Regions from separate parts of the Paenibacillus sp. FSL E2-0178 genome, predicted to be linked through region 1. Evidence: a T-box and tRNA genes for the amino acid it is inferred to sense, from the RefSeq annotation. Region 1 holds a T-box; the other holds one or more tRNA genes.

Region 1 (5,971 bases):
TACGACCCATATCGTTACCGCTCGCTTTCCAACATTTGATTAAAAACAGTCCTGTATATTATACCTCTGTTCGATATATCCCGTAAAGGGCCGTCCGGCTCCATTCATAAATCCAGTAAAGACAGCATCCGGTCCGTCCCCGCAGCCTGAATAAGCATCGGCAGACGCGGGCCTTCATCCGCACTCAGAACTAGCTGATAGATAATGGTGAACAGCCTTTTTTGCTGAGTCCGCATCGTTTTTTTGTCCTCATGATGACAGATGGCGTAGATCTGGGTCATTCTCTGCATTTCGTCCAGCTCACAGTTTCTTAGCAGACTGCAGAGGGTGCGCAGCCATTTCAGTTCTGCCGCGTCCAGTGAATGATAATAGGCTAAGTTCGGCGAAGAATTGACCGTAATCAGCTTGTGCGGCATCCAGTTTCTGATCCAGTGCTCCGCCCGGTCCGCCGTCAGCAGCAGCTGATGCTCATCTGCCTTCTCCCCATTCTTGGTGAGAATATCCCGGAGCAGTTCCCGGTCGAAGTTGATTAATGGCAGCAGACTGGACACCTGATTGAAGCTCGGGGACGTTCCGGTAGAGCCGCTAAGCAACGATAACTCCAGCGCATCCGCAAGATCACCCGTTAATGTTCCGGCATGAACTGCAGCAGCATATCGCTCGAACTCCGCATAATTGCGCAGCACATCCTCATCCAATCCAATATGAAAAGCCGCATTCGGCTGGTATTTGGCGAACAGGAACAGGATATTCTCCGGGGCATATATGTTCAGCAGATCATCGGGTGTGTAATTATGCCCGGAAGAGCTGGACATTTTGGAGTAACTGCCTTTAATGCTGATAAATTCATAGGGCTCATACATAGGCGGCGGGTTGCCGAAGATCCGCTCCGAGATTACTGCGGCCACATTATAGCTTCCGGTTTCAGAGGAGTGATCACGTCCTCCAGGCTCAAACACCACCTGCTCCATGTTCCAGCGCATCGGCCAGTCGATTTTCCAGTGCAGCTTCAGGTTGTCAGCCTCAGGAACACATATGGTATCGGCATGACCGCACTTACAGCTGTACACCACGGTCTCTGCGCTGTCATCGAAGCTGTGAATCGTTGTCGCATCTTTTCCGCACCGTCCGCAGTATACGTTCACCGGATAAAAAGCTGCCCGCTCTTCCGCAGAGCTCTCGCCTGTTTTGAACGACATCAGAATATCGTAGATTTCTTCCCGGTGGCGCAGGGCATGCAGGATTGCCGGATTATAGCGGTGTGACTGGTATTCCCGGCTCTGATAGATGAATTCAGGCTCGATCTCAAACGCCTGCAGCGCCTGCTCAAACTCCGCCTCGAAATGTGCCGCATACGAAGTATGGCAGCCATGCGGACAGGGAACCTGCGAATACGGCAGCCCTATGTATTGTCCGAACGCGGGGTCCACATGTTTCGGAACCTTGCGGAACCGGTCAAAGTCATCCCACGAGAAAATGAACCGTACCTCCTTCCCCGCCCGCCGCAGTGCTTTGGCTACAAACGAAGTGGTTACAATCTCGCGGAAATTTCCGATATGGACCGATCCGGACGGACTGATCCCCGATGCACATACAAAAGTCTTACGCTCTGGATGGTTTTCTATTAACTGGTTTGCTATTCTCTCTGCCCAATGCATGGCCAATCACCTCTACTGTTAGTATGGAGCTCATGTGGAACCTGTTTGACTTGGCACGAAGCCGGCTTGCCCGGGAACGCAAAAAAGCTCCCGCCCTCAAGATTGTTATCTTGAGGACGAGAGCTTGAATAAGCTTCGTGGTACCACCTCTGTTCGCGGACATGTTGCCAGGCCCGCCTCTTCGGGTACGGCCATTACGCTTATACCCTATCTCTGTAACGGGAGATCCCGGCATAGCATCCTTGGGGCTGTGCCCAATTCCGTATGCAGCTCAGAGACTTTTTTCAGATCAGACGCTTCGCTGCCCCCTTTCACCACTCTGGAGCTCTCTGTGAACGCTGCCGCCTGCCTACTCTTCTCTTCATCGCTTGTGTGTATGTAAGTAATTATTTGCAAGTGTACTGCGGGAGGGAGGGTTCTGTCAATAACAAAGCATTAACCGGGAACAGTCCCCCCTTGGGAGATGCCGGTGTGGAAGCTGTTAGGGTACCGCCTCGCACGATAAGCAAGTGGAAAAACGTATCTTAATTTCCCCATTTCTGAAGTATTAGTGAAAGCAAGTGGATAAATGACATCTAATACTATTGGTTTTTGCTGCTCTGGGTGAAAGATGATCATTTAAGTGTTGTTTTTCCAACTGCTACCTTGACAGGGACCATTTGTTCATCAGCAAGTGGATTAAATCCAACTAATTCCGGGTCCTCATCCCGGCGCGTGGTGCTTGGCCCAAGGTGGTGGTCACCCCCCCATCCCATCAGGTCCTGGCGAAGCATATATCTTATATCTCCCCTCAAAAAAGAGAGCAGGTCACTCCTTCGTACAACCCCGCTCTCTATGCAGCATATACCTTCTACACCCAAACCTCATCCGCCGTCTCAATCACCAGCCGCAGCTTGTCCCACTGCTCTTCTTCGGTCAGGATATTCCCTTCCTCGGAGGAGGCGAAGCCGCATTGGGTGCTGAGACAGAGCTGATTAATATCCACATATTCTGCCGCTTCGGCGATCCGGGCTTTGAGCTGCTCTTTGTTCTCCAGGCCGCCATGCTTGGTGGTGACCAGTCCCAGAACGACGAACTGCCCACGGATGTAGCGCAACGGTTCGAAATCACCGGAACGTTCATTGTCATACTCCAGGAAGAACGCGTCCACTTCGGCGCCAGCGAACAGCTCTTCGGCAACCGGCCCGTAGCCCCCGGCAGCAAACCAGGTCGAGCGGAGATTACCTCTGCAAACATGCAGCGCAATCGTCATATCCGCAGGGCGCGCAGCGATGCTCTCATTAATCAGCCGGACATAGTCCTTCGCCAGCTGGTCGGGATCGACGCCTCTGCTGCGCAGATGCGCCCGGTGTTTGCCGCTGCAAAGTGTGCCCCACGTGGTATCATCCAGCTGCAGATACCGGCAGCCGGCATCATAGAAGGCCTGTATCGCATCCCGGTACACCCGGATGATATCTCCATACAGCGTTGCGGAATCCGAGTAGACCTCATTTCCGTTATAATCCTGCACGAAATGAAACAGCGCCGGTGAGGGAATGGTCATTTTGGCAAACGTGTCTCCGGCCATCTGCTGCAAACTGCTGAAGTCTGCCACCATAGGATGGTCGCCGAATGCGATTTTACCGGTAATCTTGAAGCTCTCGGCCCGGTTCACCGGTTCCTTGGAGCTGCCAGCCGGCCCGAGTGTGATCTTCTGCGTCCCCTGTACCCCGAAGAAGAAATCAAGATGCCACCAGGAGCGGCGGAACTCGCCATCGGTTACGGCATGCAGCCCCAGGGATTTCTGTTGTTGGAGCAGCTTGGCAATCTCTATGTTCTCCACCTCACGCAGTTCCCCGGCGGTCATGGTACCTTGGGCATGCAGGCTGCGCGCAGCTTTGAGCGCTTCTGGCCGCAGGAAGCTTCCGACAATGTCATAGCGAAAGGGCGGTGCATTTCTTGTCGATCCGATAACTGGACTACTCATACGTCCCTCCTGCTGTTAAAGTAAGAATGATTCAAGCTCGAAATAATTATCCGACACCAGATCATTCAGAATGTTAATATACCCCGACATAATCTCGCTCGGTTTACGGTCCTTGTGGGCAATCCAGCCGACAGAGAACACCTCTTTGCTGTCAAAAGGAATAGTGACCAGTCCCGCATCATTCAGTTCAGAGGCCATTATTCCTGTGCCTACCGTATACGAATCACTTCCGAGCAGCAGATGAGTCAGTGTGGCGCGGTCGGTAACTTTAATATTCTTCTCAATCTGTGTGAAGCTAAGCATTTCCTCCGAGAAGTGCAGTGAATTGTTATCCCCCTGCTCAAAAGTAATATAAGGAAACGCAAGAATATCATCAATAGTGATTCTTTCTTTGCCGGCCAGCACATGTCCTGCCCGCACATATACATGCGGATTCGTATTGAATAGCGGTGTAAACTTCAGGTTCCCGTCGCTGAACAGCTTGTTCATTACCTTATAGTTACTCTCATTGATATACAGAATACCAATATCGCTGCGCAGGGTACGCACATCCTCAATAATCTCATAGGTCTGCGTCTCCCGCAGGCTGAAATTGTATTCCGCTATCTTACTCTCCTTCATCAGCTTCACAAATGCGTCCGTAACAAAAGCATAGTGCTGCGTTGATACCGAAAAATAGATCGGACTGCGTTTCTTGCCGGTATAGCGGTTCTCCATAAACTCCGTTTGTTCAATAATCTGCCGGGCATAGCCCAGAAACTCCATACCTTCCGCCGAGATGCTGATCCCGCGGTTGTTGCGTTCGAAGATTGTAATGCCAAGCTCGCTCTCCAGCTCCTTGATAGCATTCGAGAGGCTGGGCTGTGACACAAATAGCCTTTTGGCCGCTTCGTTCATAGAGCCGCTGTTCGCAATCTCAATTGCGTAGCGGAGCTGCTGCAATGTCAAACCTCTTCCCCCTCTGATCAAGGAATTCACCTATGCTACAAATAAGAATTTAATAGTTATCCTATCACACCTTGCCGCGCCCAATCTACTAGGGATTATGTAGCGTGAAAAGCTGAAGTTATTGGGTCCGCTTCTTGCCTGCATCGATTTTGGACGGATCAAGTCCTTCCCAGATGTTCTTGATATCCGCCTGCTCGGGATTCTCAAACACCAGGAATGCCGTAGGCAGATAACGCTCCCCGTATTGTGAAGAAGGCTTGTTAAGAATCTCGTTGTCCTTCACCAGTACAGTGGATGATCCCCCGTCCAGATTGGCTGCGATCACTGCACCCTGCTTCAGCATAATCTGCTGCACATCATACAGGTTCGCCCCGATGCTGTAGCCCGGCTGCCGGCCGTCGATGACCACGAAGATCAGTGCACCGTCCGCCCGCTGGCCCATAGCCGTTCTTGGGGCGATCCCCCAGCCTTCAGCGGCATTCTTGATCTGACCTTTACCATTTACGATAATCCGCGGCTGAAAAGTAACCGCCTCCTGCACACCCATCTTGCTCAGCTCATCTAACGTATAATTTCCGGCAATCATTTTGCCTTCTTTATCGAGACCCACAATCTGCGTAGACTTCTTGCCGCCAAGTCCGTTATAGTACAGCTTCCCTTGCGAGACGACCAGTCCGATCGGCTTGAAGCCATTGCCCTTCCAGTTCGGGTCGGCGAAGCCTCCACCGTTCACCCCGGCGATTGCGCCAGTCCGCGCCACCATACTGGATACCTTTTCCCCTGAACCGATCTTATTAGGTACACCGAGGCGAACCTTCTTCGGATCGTTAACAATCATCACATAACCTACGTACCCGCTGCCATTCACCTTTTCAATCTCGACCAGAGGTTTATCTTTATCTTCCTCTACCACGGGATCCGGTTCAATCACATGGGTGTCCACCTCGTTGCCCATCTCCTGAAACCGTTCTGTATATTCGCTGACGCGGTTCTTGAGCTCATCTTCACCAATAATATATTTGGCCATATACCGGTGTTGTGTCGTAATTAGCGTATCCGCTATCAAATAGCGGGTGTTCTGGGCAGACGGCGCGAGATAGAGCCAGCCTCCGGCTACAATCAGCAGTATGAGGCAGAACATAAATACTCTGAAGACTGTACGGAAAAAGCCCCTTTTCTTGCGCTTGCGGGCCGGTTTTTTCTTCTTGCGGATAGTGGAACGTTGCGGTAATGATGAAGAATTCACTTCTAGATATCCTCCCTAAACAAGCCTTTTGTTGTATACTTCTATAAACTCACATATCTCATAATAGACCAATATAGAAGTTTAAAAGTTTCAGTTTGGTCAATTCTCTGCCCATTATCTGTTGTTTTCTGCTCATGGATAGGAATCAATCAG
Region 2 (5,971 bases), 1.4 Mb from region 1:
ATACACCTCTGCCAGATTCAGTAAATACTGCTGCAGATCTTCTGACTGCGAAGTGCTTTCAAATTCATTGGAGAGTATCTTGCAGCCATCCAGATATAATTGCTGCGCTAATCCCTCTTTATTCGCAAACAGACTGTAAATGATCTTGGTTGAGCAATCCATCCTCTGCGCCACTTTTCGCACGGTTACAGCTTCCGGACCTTCTTCCTGAAGGATTATAGCTGCTGCATCTACTACAAGCTGACGAAGATTTGCAGTGTTCTGCAAGCGGGCCTCCTGATAGGTTGTCACCTTTTTAGGAGCTGCTTCAGCACGATTTCCTTGTTCATTCAACGTAATCGCCTTCTTTGGTTATGATGTTGTTCCCCGGAAACACAGTTTCCCATTCATATACCACGCATTTTATACAGTTGGTTCCTCAAAGTCAATCCTCCAACCACACTGGTCCTACATATAATTAAAAGAAGGTTTGACTTTCTCCAGATAACAAGATACTATGATTTCATCGGGTAACAGTGTTACCATATAAAATCTTAGTTCCCTAAGACGCACACTCGGTACCTACGTTTCTGATGATTACATTCAAATTATTAGGAGGAATACATTATGAATATTCAAGGGAAATGGTCGCTAATCACGGGAGCTTCTTCCGGTATCGGCGAACAGTTTGCAAGGCAACTGGCTAAGCAAGGAAGTCATTTGGTGCTGGTGGCTAGAACTAAGAGCAAACTGGATACGCTCGCAGCAGAACTCGGAAGAAAATACAACATCAAGGTCGAAGTGATAGCTATGGACCTTGCGGAAGCAGACGCCCCCCGCGATTTGTTCCAGCAATGCCAGCGGTTGCAGCTGGAGATTGAACTGCTGATCAATAATGCCGGATTTGCGACCCATGGATTGTTCGAACAAATCTCAGGCCAGCGGCAGCATGAAGAGATCATGTTGAATGTTGCTGCGGTTGTAAATATGACTCATCTATTCTTACCGGATATGCTGCGCAGAAGCTCAGGCACTGTCATCAATGTATCTTCCACTGCAGGATTCCAGCCTCTCCCCTATATGGCTGTGTATGGGGCAACCAAAGCATTTGTCCTATCCTTTACAGAGGCGTTATGGTGGGAGAACCGTGACCGCGGAGTCCAGTTCTTTGCACTTTGCCCCGGTTCTACAGATACAGACTTCTTCGCTGTTGTGGGAACGGAGGAAGCTTCCATCGGGAAAAAAGCAACTCCGCAACAAGTAGTGGAAACTGCGCTGCGCTCGCTCGCCAACAAGAAGATATACACAGTTCCAGGATCGCAAAATTACCTTGGAGCCCAGCTGTCCAGATTCGTTACCCGTAAGCAGAGTCTGCGGATAGTCGGAAACATGCTCCGGCCCCGTTCATAGCCGGTTCCTTTAACAGTATTCCCTGTCCCCGGACAACGGAAGGAATGGAAGCTCTGGAGTTCTTAGCAAGATCAGTCGTGCAAGCTGAAATCTGACCAATATAGCCCCAGCTCGTGTAGATCAGCAGTTATATGTGCGGGGAGGCAAGTAGTACTGCAGTGATAAATATGATCTGAATTCCTATACGGGCCGGCAATTTCGGCACAGGCTTGCCGCCGATTGTCAACTTGTTGCGGGCGGCAAAGATATTGGCGGGAAGCATTGCGATAAGAAGCAAAACGAGGCACACAGAAGCCGCTGGTGAGAAAGCTGGCAGAAGGATACCGATAGCTCCGGCAATTTCCAAGATCCCGGTAACCGTCACAATCCATTCTTTCTGCGGAAAAGCAGGCGGCATCATTCTTACCAAATCAGACCGCCGCCGCCCCCAGTGAGCAGAAGCACCCATTAGCAGCATTATGGATACTGCCCATTGAATGGAGGTATGCCAGTCATTCCAATAAGTCACGCCCAGGAGACCAACCACCCGAAACAGCAAAAAGGATAAGATGAGCGCTATAAAAGGAACCATTTTATAATCCTCCCTTAACTTTATTTTTTCAGAATTCCAGCCATAAAGTCCGATACCTCTTTCGCTGCAACTGACTTAGATGATGGGCGCAGGGATGCCCGCACACGCAGACCCAGTGACAGCAGGACGAACAACTCCGCCGTCTCATCAGGGTTCACGTTTTCTTTAATCACCCCGTGCCTTTGACCCGTTGTAATCCACTGCCTGGAGACTGATACCGACCGCTCATGAAAATGCTCAAGCACTTCCGCTACCGCCGGTTCATTCTCCTTGCCCAGCAAGTATAGAAGAACCTTATTGGTCGCTTCATGGCTGTCTTCCAATCCTGCAAGGCTCCTGGAGATGGCCAGCATCGGCCCGTCGAACGTTTTGTTAAGGCTGCCTGCCACTTCTTCCTCAAAACGTTCATTCACAGCTTCAAGCCTCTCCTCCAGCACCCAGGCAAAAATCTCATCCTTGCTCTTTACATAATGGAATATTGCACCCTTCGATAATTGCGATTGCTCCATGATATCCTTTAAGGTGATCGCATGGCAGCTTTTGACCCGCAACAATTCCTTGGTTGCATCCAGTAGTTGCCGGATGGTCTGCTTCCGGCGGTCTGAGTTCTTCATGGCGATTCTCCTCCTTCGTCCTGCTTTGCTTTGACTTTATTTATCATGATTATACATACCGACCATCGGTTTGTAAATAGAAACAAAGGCTCAGATACCCGAGACAAATAAAAAAGAACAGCAGCTCTGCCGTTCTTGGGGACAATCAAGCCTTTCTACTCCCAGGCCTAATCTGTATATCTCGCCATCATATATGTACTGTAATATTTGCCGTCTGACAGGATACGGTCCTTCTTCAGTATCCCTTCAACTTCAAAACCAAGGCTTTGGTACAAGCGGATCGCCTTCTCATTGGTTTCCAGAACGCCGCTTAGAATGATCTTGGTTATTCCGTTTGCGTCAGCCCAGGAAATGGACGCCTGCAGAAGGTTTTTACCTACTCCGAAGCCCCAATATTGTTTCAAGACTCCTACCCCAAATTCCACCTTGTGCTTAAACCGCTGAAGATCATGTCCTTCACACCGGGAATAACCAATGATTCTGCCGTCCGCTTCCGCAACCAGACATATATTCCGCGGATGGTTCGTATCCCTTTCGATAATTGTTTCAAATCCGGCTTCATCAATAAAAGCTTCTCCCGGCACCCGGTCCATATGCTCGGTCTCCCCGTCAACCTGAAGCCTTACCCCAGACAGAGACTTCGCGTCTGCCTTAACTGCTGAGCGGATCGTGTAATTCAGACCTTTCACCTGGTATTCCTGATTATTAATGATCATGGAAATATCCCCCTCCAGACAACAAAAAAACGGCATCTCTGCCGTTTCTTCTGTGATGGACTCTCAGGGGCTCGAACCCTGGACAAATAGATTAAGAGTCTACTGCTCTACCAACTGAGCTAAGAGTCCGTAGTATGGTGGAGAATAGGGGGCTCGAACCCCTGACCTCATCGCTGCCAGCGATGCGCTCTCCCAGCTGAGCTAATTCCCCATACGCTTGATTTCGAATCACATTATGTATTCTGAAATCCATTTTGAGCGGTCCGCTCAAGTCGCTTTCAAGTTGTTATGTTTCGTAGGCGACTTCTATATAATACAGAAATTCAGCATCAGTGTCAACACTTTTACAAAATTAATTAATTTCTATGCAGAGGCGCTTCACACAGAGGCCAGCCTCACAATATCAAGGCTAGCCCCTTTATGCCAGGAATGGCACATTACCTCTTCACAAAGCCTCCTACAGCCCGTCCAGCTCCTCAGTACCCTTAGAGAGCAGTCCCTTCAGTTCCTTCATAAACATGTTGATGTCCTTGAACTGGCGGTACACGGACGCGAAGCGGACGTAAGCTACCTCATCTACAGGATAGAGCTGCTCCATGACCAGCTCGCCGATCTGGCGGCTCTCGATCTCGGCCAGGGCGATGCCGCGCAGGCTTTTCTCAACCTCGGATACGATGACTTCCAGACGCTCTACGGAAACGGGACGCTTCTCGCAGGCACGGATGAGGCCACGGAGGATTTTGTCACGACTGAATTCTTCGCGGCTGCCATCTTTTTTGATGACGATCAGCGGGGTCTCTTCAATCATTTCGAAGGTGGTGAAACGGCGGCTGCACAGTTCGCATTCGCGCCTGCGGCGGATTGACTTATTCTCATTGGCTGGACGGGAGTCAAGCACTTTGGTGTTGGTGTGATCACAGTAAGGGCATTTCATAAGCTTCATCACTTCCTCATAATAAGAATGGGTATGCCCCGCTCCTGAAAAACCAGGCTCTACGGGGCTTATGTTAATTTCCAGAAATCACCGTTTATTTGTTGTTATGAATATGGCAAGTCCGGCACATAATACAGTTACCAACCGATAGGAGGTGAACAGCAATGAGCCAAAACAACAGCTCCAATAACCTGGTAGCTCCAAATTCACGCGGTGCCTTGGAACAACTGAAATTCGAAGTTGCCCAAGAACTAGGTATCACCCTCTCCCCAGATGGATACCAAGGCAATAAAACATCTTACGAAAACGGTTCGATCGGTGGTTACATCACTAAACGTCTTGTAACCCTGGCTGAACAGCAATTGGCAGGTCAATACAAATAACCTGTCTCCATAAGCTTGCCTAAAGAAGTATTGAACGGCCTCCGGGCCGTTTGATGCTTCTTTTTATGTCGGCACAAACGCAATATTTAAAGCAGAGCCTCAGAATTCACTGTAGAGCTCCGTGTATTGGTCATAATAATAAATGACGCGCTGTACATAATGACGGGTCTCGCCGAACGGGATATCCTTCACAGACGCTTCTGTTCCGTCCCACCGGCCTTCATCCAGCCAGCTCTGTACTTTGCCGGGGCCGGCATTATAAGCGGCTATAACCGCTGTCCGGTTGCCGTCAAACTGCCGCGAAAGCGTAGACAAATACCAGGTGCCCAGTTCGATATTGGAGGATGGCTCTTCTTTTAGCCGCTCCAGCGACACATCGGGAAGCTTGGCCTTTTCCAGCGCCCACTTGGCGGTATCCGGCATCAGCTGCATCAGTCCGATCGCACCTTTTTTGGATTCGCGTCCGGTCTTGAAATTGGTCTCAACGCGGATAATCGACGCCACCAGGAACGGATCCATCTCATAAGTAAGGCTGTGTTTGCGGATCTCATCTTTATAATGTATCGGATAAAACCACGACATCCAATTGGTGCCCAGGAACAGGATCGCTGTAAAGCCGATAAACAGCACCAGCAGTACTCTTTTTTTGCGCAGCCACTTCATCATGAGAGGCCCAGCCTGTCCCACAGGCCGGCAACCTGCCGCTCCGTAGCTACGGGATCACCGCTGTTGTCGATCACATAGTCGGCTTTCCTGCGCTTCAGTTCGATGTCCATCTGCGATTTCAGCCGGTTCTCGGCTTGTTCCAGCGTCATTCCGCTCCGCGCCATGAGCCGGGCCAATTGGACTCTGCGGGGCACATAGACCACAATAATCTGATCGAATAAATTGTCCAGCTGTGATTCATAGAGCAGCGGAATATCCACAATAACCAGCCGCTGCGGATCTTCCTGATCTAACGCATACATACGGTCCTTAATTTCTGTGCGGATCGCCGGATGTGTCAGATTGTTCAAGGTCTGAAGTGCTTCCGGATCCCGGAAAACCATCTCCCCCAGCCTCGCCCGGTCCAGTGTTCCGTCCGGCTGCAGAATCGTCTCTCCAAAAGCCTGTGCAGCAGCGGCCAGCACCGGATGTCCGGGGAGCATAACCTCTCTGGCGATAACGTCGGCATCCACCAGAGCAGCTCCCTTGGCGACAAACAGTGCGGACACGGTGCTTTTTCCGGAGGCAATCCCTCCGGTTAAGCCCATAATCATGTACTCACCTCATAATAGCTTCATTATACCCATTGCAATTAATAATAACGCCGGCAGAACAGCCGCATGCTTCATCCAGTAGCTGCCTGACAATCTTAGTCCTGT

The links. A T-box is a leader RNA that pairs with one kind of tRNA and senses whether it is charged. The one in region 1 lies ahead of lysS (lysine--tRNA ligase), so its partner is inferred to be a tRNA-Lys.
Region 2: it has a tRNA-Lys gene. The T-box ahead of lysS (lysine--tRNA ligase) is inferred to sense a tRNA for this amino acid. The anticodon was not compared.

What each region holds. Positions count from the first base shown of each region.
Region 1 is NZ_CP151953.1:705,644-711,614, forward strand. Features, by position in the region: gene MHI42_RS02920 (YebC/PmpR family DNA-binding transcriptional regulator) at 1-10, opposite strand, end outside; gene lysS (lysine--tRNA ligase) at 105-1,658, opposite strand; T-box leader at 1,768-2,032, opposite strand; gene MHI42_RS02930 (5-methyltetrahydropteroyltriglutamate--homocysteine S-methyltransferase) at 2,509-3,624, opposite strand; gene MHI42_RS02935 (LysR family transcriptional regulator) at 3,640-4,572, opposite strand; gene MHI42_RS02940 (phosphodiester glycosidase family protein) at 4,691-5,818, opposite strand.
Region 2 is NZ_CP151953.1:2,103,292-2,109,262, forward strand. Features, by position in the region: gene MHI42_RS09500 (TetR/AcrR family transcriptional regulator) at 1-333, opposite strand, end outside; gene MHI42_RS09505 (SDR family oxidoreductase) at 607-1,389, shown strand; gene MHI42_RS09510 (DoxX family protein) at 1,517-1,960, opposite strand; gene MHI42_RS09515 (TetR/AcrR family transcriptional regulator) at 1,981-2,574, opposite strand; gene MHI42_RS09520 (GNAT family N-acetyltransferase) at 2,742-3,290, opposite strand; tRNA gene MHI42_RS09525 (tRNA-Lys) at 3,347-3,419, opposite strand; tRNA gene MHI42_RS09530 (tRNA-Ala) at 3,426-3,501, opposite strand; gene nrdR (transcriptional regulator NrdR) at 3,748-4,224, opposite strand; gene MHI42_RS09540 (alpha/beta-type small acid-soluble spore protein) at 4,389-4,607, shown strand; gene MHI42_RS09545 (lytic transglycosylase domain-containing protein) at 4,707-5,270, opposite strand; gene coaE (dephospho-CoA kinase) at 5,270-5,866, opposite strand; gene MHI42_RS09555 (manganese efflux pump) at 5,876-5,971, opposite strand, start outside.